Linked DNA regions of Alkalihalobacterium alkalinitrilicum. The protein of the gene in region 2 interacts with the protein of the main gene of each other region in a pairwise test. Links are inferred from orthologs where the notes say so. Each region holds a gene or a part of one and is shown on either strand. Other genes may lie near its edges. The genes, in order: ftsZ, ezrA and ftsA.

What was found.
Region 1: the proteins of ezrA (region 2) and ftsZ interact in binary tests that used the Bacillus subtilis proteins (3 or more experiments, as listed by UniProt). The link is inferred for Alkalihalobacterium alkalinitrilicum from one-to-one orthologs.
Region 3: the proteins of ezrA (region 2) and ftsA interact in binary tests that used the Bacillus subtilis proteins (3 or more experiments, as listed by UniProt). The link is inferred for Alkalihalobacterium alkalinitrilicum from one-to-one orthologs.

Annotation. Positions count from the first base shown.
Region 1 is NZ_KV917368.1:5,348,053-5,351,210, reverse strand. What follows is about bases 164-3,158. They hold ftsZ (cell division protein FtsZ), read right to left. Parts: upstream 2,238-3,158; coding sequence 1,089-2,237; downstream 164-1,088. Other genes in these bases: ftsA (cell division protein FtsA), read right to left, coding at 2,279-3,158; spoIIGA (sigma-E processing peptidase SpoIIGA), read right to left, coding at 164-820. Also shown: more of spoIIGA, read right to left, coding at 1-163. UniProt on the Bacillus subtilis protein: Essential cell division protein that forms a contractile ring structure (Z ring) at the future cell division site. The regulation of the ring assembly controls the timing and the location of cell division.
Region 2 is NZ_KV917368.1:4,569,631-4,572,792, forward strand. The notes cover bases 118-3,116. They hold ezrA (septation ring formation regulator EzrA), read left to right. Parts: upstream 118-767; coding sequence 768-2,465; downstream 2,466-3,116. Other genes in these bases: hisJ (histidinol-phosphatase HisJ), read right to left, coding at 118-580; BK574_RS22145 (hypothetical protein), read left to right, coding at 2,492-2,794; brnQ (branched-chain amino acid transport system II carrier protein), read right to left, coding at 2,850-3,116. In the rest of the region: more of hisJ, read right to left, coding at 1-117; more of brnQ, read right to left, coding at 3,117-3,162. UniProt on the Bacillus subtilis protein: Negative regulator of FtsZ ring formation; modulates the frequency and position of FtsZ ring formation. Inhibits FtsZ ring formation at polar sites. Interacts either with FtsZ or with one of its binding partners to promote depolymerization.
Region 3 is NZ_KV917368.1:5,346,697-5,349,793, forward strand. What follows is about bases 164-3,097. They hold ftsA (cell division protein FtsA), read left to right. Parts: upstream 164-958; coding sequence 959-2,236; downstream 2,237-3,097. Other genes in these bases: BK574_RS25910 (DUF881 domain-containing protein), read left to right, coding at 164-336; BK574_RS25915 (small basic family protein), read left to right, coding at 344-703; ftsZ (cell division protein FtsZ), read left to right, coding at 2,278-3,097. In the rest of the region: more of BK574_RS25910, read left to right, coding at 1-163. UniProt on the Bacillus subtilis protein: Cell division protein that is required for the assembly of the Z ring. May serve as a membrane anchor for the Z ring. Binds and hydrolyzes ATP. Also involved in sporulation.

The DNA.
Region 1 (3,158 bases), 780 kb from region 2 along the record:
CTTTCTTAACAAGATGCTGTTCATCGGCCGTCGTCACTCTAACATAATCTGGCTTAATTGCGACCATAAATTGTTGATCTTTCCCTACGACTCGATATGGTATAATTCTAATTCTTTCTGCTAATGGATGTTTCATCTCAAAAATTCTTTCTAAATTTTCATAATAGAGAAGTAGTTCAATTTCATCAGTATTTAGCATAGAATGTAATGCATCCTTTTCTATGACCATAACAGGGGCTCTAGTAATAGGATCATGTAATTGATTCCCACTATCGACGAGACCTTTCAGTTCTATCGTTTCTTGACCAATTGAGATTTCAACAGTAACGACTTGTTCATAATGAATTTTTCTAGTCTCAACTTGTTTTAACTGATGTTTTGAGAAAAGCCAGACGAGTGGAAAACCAATTAACACAAATAACCAGCTAAACGTACTACCAAACCCTGACGTTTTCGTAAACATGACACCATCTAAAACTTCAAACTCAGTTTGCCAAAAGAAATGAAGCGCAAATAAGCCTCCTCCCGTCATAAAAGTTACAAAGTAAAACATAAATAAGTTTTGAATAAAATAGATCAATCGGTGAAACCCAAAGGCAATTAAAACAATGGCCATTGAGTATAAAAATTTCATCCATGGTTGATAAAACAAATGACCAAATGGTGTAAACATCAAAAAAACGATTAGTGACGCAAATAGAGCTGCTAGGAATAACCGCCATATATGTACCGTTCTTTTTAGTGTTATTGCAGTTATCCAAATTAAGAGAAAGTCAATACATAGATTAAGAACCCAAATTACATCCAAATAAATGGTCATTGCATGTCCTCTCAATCGCAATTTGGTAATGTTTAGCCAAGTATATATCAAATTCTATTTATAAGTCTGTCAGTTTATGACGAGATAAAATAGTTATTTTGATAGATTTTCACATATACTGTCAAAGTAACATATTTACGATTTGACAATATTTTTTATGAATAATAATTTTCAATAATAATAAAATCATTTGTCTCCCATTCCATATAAATCGTTAATCTTTTTAGGTAAAAAAAAAAGTTGGCTCATAGGCCAACTTCTTTTTCATTTACTTTGAACGTCTTTTTCGATTACGTAAAAACGTTGGAATATCAAGTGTATCCGCTTGTTCAGGTTGCTGAGCTTGTGGATTAAATCTCGGCTCCTTCACTTCTTCTTGCTTTGGTTGTGCTTGTGTAGTTGTAGCCTTTGGTTGTACCGAAGGACGTTGCAACTGTTGTCTGTTGTTAACCGTGTTACTTTCACTATCTTCAAATCCCGTTGCAATTACTGTAACAACGATTTCATCTTTTAAGTTCTCATTAATAACAGATCCGAAAATCATATTTACTTCAGAGTCTGAAGCAGCAGAAACAATTTCAGCAGCTTCATGAACTTCGTATAAACTTAAGTTTGAACCACCTGTAATATTCATTAATACCCCTTGGGCACCATCTACTGAAGTTTCAAGTAAAGGACTTGAAATGGCCTTCTTAGCCGCTTCCGTAGCTCGATTTTCACCTGTTGCAATACCAATCCCCATTAGCGCAGACCCTTTATCAACCATAATTGTCTTCACATCTGCAAAGTCTAAGTTAATTAGCCCTGGAACTGCAATTAAATCGGAAATACCTTGTACACCTTGACGAAGAACATTATCCGCTTCACGGAACGCTTCTAGCATTGGAGTATTTTTATCAACAATTTCCAAAAGGCGATCATTAGGAATAACAATTAATGTATCAACTTTCTCTTTTAAAGCGTCGATACCACCACCAGCTTGTGTCGAACGTTTACGTCCTTCAAACGTAAATGGTCGCGTTACAACACCTACTGTTAATGCTCCTAATTCTTTAGCAATTTCAGCGATTACTGGTGCAGCACCTGTTCCTGTACCTCCACCCATGCCTGCTGTAATAAACACCATATCAGCGCCTTTTAACGCTTCTTCAAGTTGCTCTCTACTTTCTTCTGCAGCTTTTTTTCCGATATCTGGATTTGCACCTGCACCAAGTCCGCGAGTTAATTTACCACCTAATTGTAGCTTGATTTCTGCTTTCGATAAATGCAAAGCTTGTGCATCTGTATTTACAGCGATAAACTCAACGCCTTGTAAACCATTTTCGATCATACGGTTAACAGCGTTACTTCCGCCACCGCCAACACCGATGACTTTGATTGTCGCTAGTTGTTCCATATCCATTTCAAACTCTAACATGTAAGGTCCTCCTAATTCATCATGTATGCCGTAAATCACGATTATTCAAAGAATACTTTAAACCAATTCTTCACCTTTTTCATACCTTCTTTATCCTCTTTCGCCTTAGGAGCTGCTTTTTCCTTCTTAGGATTCGTCTTTTCTCCTTGATTCAAGTCAGAAACCGAGGCTGCAACTTCTTTTCCTTGAATTTTAACATTACGATAAGCAAATTGGATTAATCCAACACCCATTGTATATTGAGGTTCACGAACACCAATATAATCAGGTATAGCAATTCTTACATTACTTTGTAACACTTCACGAGCTAATTCTAAAACTCCTGGAACCATAACTGCTCCTCCAGTAAGTACATAGCCACCCGGTAAATCACGATACCCTAACCGATGAACTTCTTTTTCAATGAGTTCAAATATTTCATCCATTCGTGCTTCAATAATGTGTGCAATATCATACTGCGAAAATTCATCTTGATCATTACTTCCGATAACAGCCACTTTAAACAGTTCTGCATCTGATGCTTCATCAATGTAGGCATGTCCATACTTTAATTTAATACGTTCTGCTTCTTCACTAGAAGTACGTAACCCAATCGCAATATCATTCGTAACATGGTCTCCGCCAATCGGTATAACAGAAGTAGTTTTCAGTGTCCCTTGTTCAAAGATAGAAACAGTAGTTGAACCACCACCAATATCGACAAGGCCTACTCCAAGACTTTTCTCATCTTTAGAGATCGCAACTGCACCACCTGCAAGTGGTTGAAGGCATATGTCAGCAATTTGTAAACCAGCTCGCTCTACACACCGCAACAAATTATGTAATATAGTTTTGGATCCAGTGATAATAGTGCCTTCCATCTCTAACCTTACACCGATCATTCCTCGTGGATCATTAATTTCATCTAAACCATCAACGATA
Region 2 (3,162 bases):
TGAAGTTTCCAATACATGGAAATTCTTGTTGGAACTTTTTGACTAATGTAATGTGCCCAATCCGTTTTGGCTTATAAATTCCTAAGTTAGCCTCGATAGATTGTTCTAACGTTGTAAAATATGTATCGTAAATAGCTTCGACAGAACCGAAAGTGTCAATCATCGTCTTAAACATTTCAGGGCTGTAATCTAGACAAAAGTAATTTTCTTTATATTTCAAAAAATGAACAGAAAGAATAGCATCGTCTAAGTAAGGTCCAACTTCATCTAAAATCTTCTTCGTTTGTTCTTCCAATCCTATAATATAATCAATTTCAAGACCTACTAATATGGAAATTCTCCCTTTATACTTTTCTTTTAATTTTTGAACATCTTCTATATAAGCTTCTAGGTCTTTTTTGGCCATAGCACTATCTTTATCTGGGACTGGATCTACAAATTCAACTGGAAGTGGGGCATGTTCTGTAAACGTGATCCCTTTCATATTCATTTCTAGTGCTTTTTTTACATAAGATTCTAATTGGTCAGTAGAACCGTGTGGACAATAAGGTGTATGAACATGGCCATCGTGAATGATCATTATAAAACACTCCTTTTATTTAACTTTTCCTAAAAAAAGTCAACCCAAATCCTTTGTTACATGGTATCATAATATGTATCAGAATCTAGCATAAAACATAAAAATCTGTAGAAATAGAAGATATGATAAAAATAATAATAGCGATTACATAAGTTTAGAACTTGTTAGGATGGAAGGGAGACCTGAAATGGTTTTATTATACATAACGATTGCTGTAGTCATACTTTTTTTTGGTTATGGGGCGTGGACGAGGAAAAGTATATATAAACAAGTTGATCGGTTAGAAGACTGGAAAATGAACATCATGAATCGGCCGATTACTGATGAGATATCAAAAGTCAAAGGGCTTACAATGTCTGGAGAAACAGAGCAAAAGTTTGAAATGTGGAGAAAAGAATGGGATGGCATAGTCGATGTCGTTCTACCAGATATTGCAGAAGATTTATTTGATGTTGAAGAATTAGCAAACAAGTATCGATTTAACAAAGCAAAATCGAATAGTAAACTTATAGAGGTACGCTTAAATGAAGTAGAAGAAAAGCTTAATCGAATGCTTAATGATATCAATGTATTAGTAGAAAGTGCAGAACAGAACCGTACGGAAATTGGTGACGTAAAAAAACAATACCAAGACATGAAAAAGCATTTTTCCTCACATCGCACTTCATTTGGTAAAGCGGCGGACCTAATTGACAGCAGAATAGAAGCTATTTATAATAAATTCTCTTCATTTGATGAAGCAACAAAGTTAGGGAATTACATACAAGCACGTGAAGTACTTGTATTAGCTAGTGAAGAAATCGCAAAAGAAAATGAGATGATGGAAGCCATTCCGAAATACCTTGTTCAAGTCCAAACGAACATTCCTAATGAATTAAAAAATCTTTCATTTGGGATGAAAGAGATGGAGGAATTTGGGTTCTATCTCGACCATTTTGATTTTGACAAGGAAATAGAAGCAATTAAAGAAACATGTGAAACATTAGTAGGATCTATTTACCAATTAGAGTTAGACGCGATAGAGGAAAGAATTGCTGAAGTCCAACAAAAAGTTGATGAGATTTATGAAGCGCTAGAGACAGAAGCAAAATCAAAACAATTGGTACAAACGTATTTAGATCAAATTGCAGACAAGTTTATTCAAACTGATGAAAAGCTTGAAGACTTAAATGAAGACGTAGAACTAGTTCAACAAAGTTATCGAATAGCTGAAGAAGAATTGAAAACTCATCAAAAAATTAATAACCAGCTTAAAGACTTAACAACTAAATTGAGTGTTATCGAGGAAGCGACAATAAATAATACTAAATCCTTTACAACGGTACAAGCAATGGTGGAGTCATTTAATAGTGAATATGAACAGCTAGAAATTGCGCTAGAATCAGCTCGAAACACCTTAGATGCGTTGCGAAAAGACGAATTAAAAGCGAAAGAAACCTTAAAAGAATTGAAACATAGACTGCTTGAAGGAAAACGCGTTGTTCAGAAAAGTAATATTCCTGGTTTACCATCTTACATTAATGATGAGTTGGAAATAGGGGAGAAAAAGCTATTTGCTGCCATCGAGAAATTAGCAGAAATCCCACTAGATTTGAGTGGGGTTATCAATATTGTTGAAGAGGCTGCAATCGCTGTTAATAATGTTTACACCTTAATAGAAGAAACAGTTGAGAATTCCCAGTTAGCTGAAAAGCTGATTCAATATGGAAATCGGTTTCGTAGAAATTCAGAGGAAACGAATAAGCAGTTAAGTGAAGCTGAAATGGCATTTAGAAGCTTTTATTATGAGGACGCTATTGAACTTGCAACAAGAGCGATCCAAAAGTATGAACCAAATGTACTTGAAAAGTTAACGGAAAAAGAAAAGAGTACAATCACTGTTTAACTATTCAAGCGTTAGAGGAGGGTAATATGAAAAAAGTCACCTTACTTAGTACAGTTGCTATCTTGTGTGTTGTAGTTTGGGTGGCTGTTTTGTTTACCCTCCTTAAATCACCTGTAGCATCAGATAAACAAGATGTGTTTGAAAAAGTTATTGAAACTAGCTCAATATTACCAGAAGAAGAACCACCACATATTGTGATAGAGACAATGGCTGATCGAATTAAGGAAACTGGGATTACCGATCAAAAGGCACGAGAATTAGCACCTAATAAAATCATATCAATCGATGAATTACTTAAAATAATAAAGGAAGAGGCTGACACTAATTAGTGTCAGCCTCTTCTTTTACTAAAAGACAAGAATATGAAAACCATAAGTGTTTACATCATTTCTTTTCTAATTTTGAAGTTCCATAAAGATAACCAATAACAGCTCCTAAGATTGCAGGTAAAAACCAGCCTACTCCTTCTGTATATAACGGGATGTAGCTAAAAAGAGAATTAATAAGATCGATTTGTATTGGTGTGGCGTTCAAACCATCAACAATACTAATTAATCCTGCACCAATTAATGCGCCTCCATAAACTTGAGGTATACCATGAAAAAACTTGTGTAAAAAGGAAAGAATAATGAGAACAATTGCAATCGGATAGATAGCGATTAAGACGGGTAAAGAAAATGAAATTAATTGAGCAAGT
Region 3 (3,097 bases), 780 kb from region 2 along the record:
CCAGTTTTACTTCGTTTTCTTGTTAACGAGTTAAATTTTAATGGAGCTAAAGAGATTGCGATCGGTAATCAAAGAATTATTTCAACAACTGCCTTTCGAGAAGTAAATGGAGTAACTCGTGTTAATAATAGGAGACTTCCACCATTACCTATAGAAATAAAAGTTATATCAAACGATGCTGAAAAACTTCATAATGAAATGGTCGTTTCTGAATCAGTAGAGTATTTTGAAATTGATAATTTAAAATTAACGTCTACGCCAATTAACTATCTTGAATTACCAGCTTTTGATGATACACCAAGGGTGAGGTATATGGAGCAAATGAAGGAGGATTAACTGACCGATGTGGTTACCAATTATTGGTCTAATTTTAGGGGTAATTTTAGGATTTTTTACAGAGTTTCGTATACCTGATGAGTATTCCAACTATTTGTCAATTGCGGTATTAGCTGCATTAGATACATTATTCGGTGGAATACGTGCTCATTTACAACACAGCTTTGATTCCAATGTTTTTTTAACAGGTTTCTTTTTTAATATCCTTCTTGCTGCAGGTTTAGCTTTTCTAGGTGTTCATCTTGGTGTAGACTTATATTTAGCAGCAATATTTGCTTTCGGTGTAAGACTTTTCAATAATATTGCAGTTATACGTCGGATGTTGTTGTCGAATTGGAACGAAAGAAGGAATGAAAACAAGGCTTAGAAAACGATATAATGGTTCTCTTAAGTTATGAAAACAAGAGGATTTTTGAAAAAAAAGTGAGAAATGTAAAGAAAAACAAAAAAAATAAAAGGGAAACTACATTTAATGTTGAATTATTTTATAGTTAGATGAATTTCTCTTCATATTCTCTCACTAGAACTTTTTAATCGTTAACGCAATTGATAATCACAGAAGTTTCAGTTAAAAATATAGCAGTGTTTTTATGCTATACAGAATAAAAAGGAGGTGCCACAGATGAACAACAATGATATTTATGTAAGCTTAGACATCGGTACATCCAATGTAAGAGTTATCATTGGAGAAATGGCCAATGGAACACTAAACATCATTGGTGTTGGAAATACGAAGTCCCATGGGATAAAGAAAGGCTCCATTGTAGATATTGATGAAACTGTAAAATCAATTAAGAGAGCTGTCGATCAAGCGGAGCGCATGATCGGTTTATCGATAAAGCAAGTTATAGTAGGTGTTAATGGGAATCATGTTCAGTTACAGCCTTGTCATGGTGTGGTTGCTGTCTCTAGCCCTGACCGTGAAATTGGTGATGAAGATATCGCTCGAGTCATCGATGCAGCCCAAGTGGTATCAATTCCACCAGAACGTGAAATCATTGACGTTATTCCACGTCAATTTATCGTTGATGGTTTAGATGAAATTAATGATCCACGAGGAATGATCGGTGTAAGGTTAGAGATGGAAGGCACTATTATCACTGGATCCAAAACTATATTACATAATTTGTTGCGGTGTGTAGAGCGAGCTGGTTTACAAATTGCTGACATATGCCTTCAACCACTTGCAGGTGGTGCAGTTGCGATCTCTAAAGATGAGAAAAGTCTTGGAGTAGGCCTTGTCGATATTGGTGGTGGTTCAACTACTGTTTCTATCTTTGAACAAGGGACACTGAAAACTACTTCTGTTATACCGATTGGCGGAGACCATGTTACGAATGATATTGCGATTGGGTTACGTACTTCTAGTGAAGAAGCAGAACGTATTAAATTAAAGTATGGACATGCCTACATTGATGAAGCATCAGATGCAGAACTGTTTAAAGTGGCTGTTATCGGAAGTAATGATCAAGATGAATTTTCGCAGTATGATATTGCACACATTATTGAAGCACGAATGGATGAAATATTTGAACTCATTGAAAAAGAAGTTCATCGGTTAGGGTATCGTGATTTACCGGGTGGCTATGTACTTACTGGAGGAGCAGTTATGGTTCCAGGAGTTTTAGAATTAGCTCGTGAAGTGTTACAAAGTAATGTAAGAATTGCTATACCTGATTATATTGGTGTTCGTGAACCTCAATATACAATGGGTGTTGGATTAATCCAATTTGCTTATCGTAATGTTAAAATTCAAGGAAAAGAAGTTGCAGCCTCGGTTTCTGACTTGAATCAAGGAGAAAAGACGAATCCTAAGAAGGAAAAAGCAGCTCCTAAGGCGAAAGAGGATAAAGAAGGTATGAAAAAGGTGAAGAATTGGTTTAAAGTATTCTTTGAATAATCGTGATTTACGGCATACATGATGAATTAGGAGGACCTTACATGTTAGAGTTTGAAATGGATATGGAACAACTAGCGACAATCAAAGTCATCGGTGTTGGCGGTGGCGGAAGTAACGCTGTTAACCGTATGATCGAAAATGGTTTACAAGGCGTTGAGTTTATCGCTGTAAATACAGATGCACAAGCTTTGCATTTATCGAAAGCAGAAATCAAGCTACAATTAGGTGGTAAATTAACTCGCGGACTTGGTGCAGGTGCAAATCCAGATATCGGAAAAAAAGCTGCAGAAGAAAGTAGAGAGCAACTTGAAGAAGCGTTAAAAGGCGCTGATATGGTGTTTATTACAGCAGGCATGGGTGGAGGTACAGGAACAGGTGCTGCACCAGTAATCGCTGAAATTGCTAAAGAATTAGGAGCATTAACAGTAGGTGTTGTAACGCGACCATTTACGTTTGAAGGACGTAAACGTTCGACACAAGCTGGTGGTGGTATCGACGCTTTAAAAGAGAAAGTTGATACATTAATTGTTATTCCTAATGATCGCCTTTTGGAAATTGTTGATAAAAATACTCCAATGCTAGAAGCGTTCCGTGAAGCGGATAATGTTCTTCGTCAAGGTGTACAAGGTATTTCCGATTTAATTGCAGTTCCAGGGCTAATTAACTTAGACTTTGCAGATGTGAAGACAATTATGGTTGATAAAGGGTCTGCGCTAATGGGGATTGGTATTGCAACAGGTGAAAATCGAGCTACGGAAGCGGCTAAGAAGGCCATTTCAAGTCCTTTACTTGAAACTTCAGTAGATGGTGCCCAAGGGGTATTAATGAATATTACAGGTGGTTCAAACTTAAGTTTATACG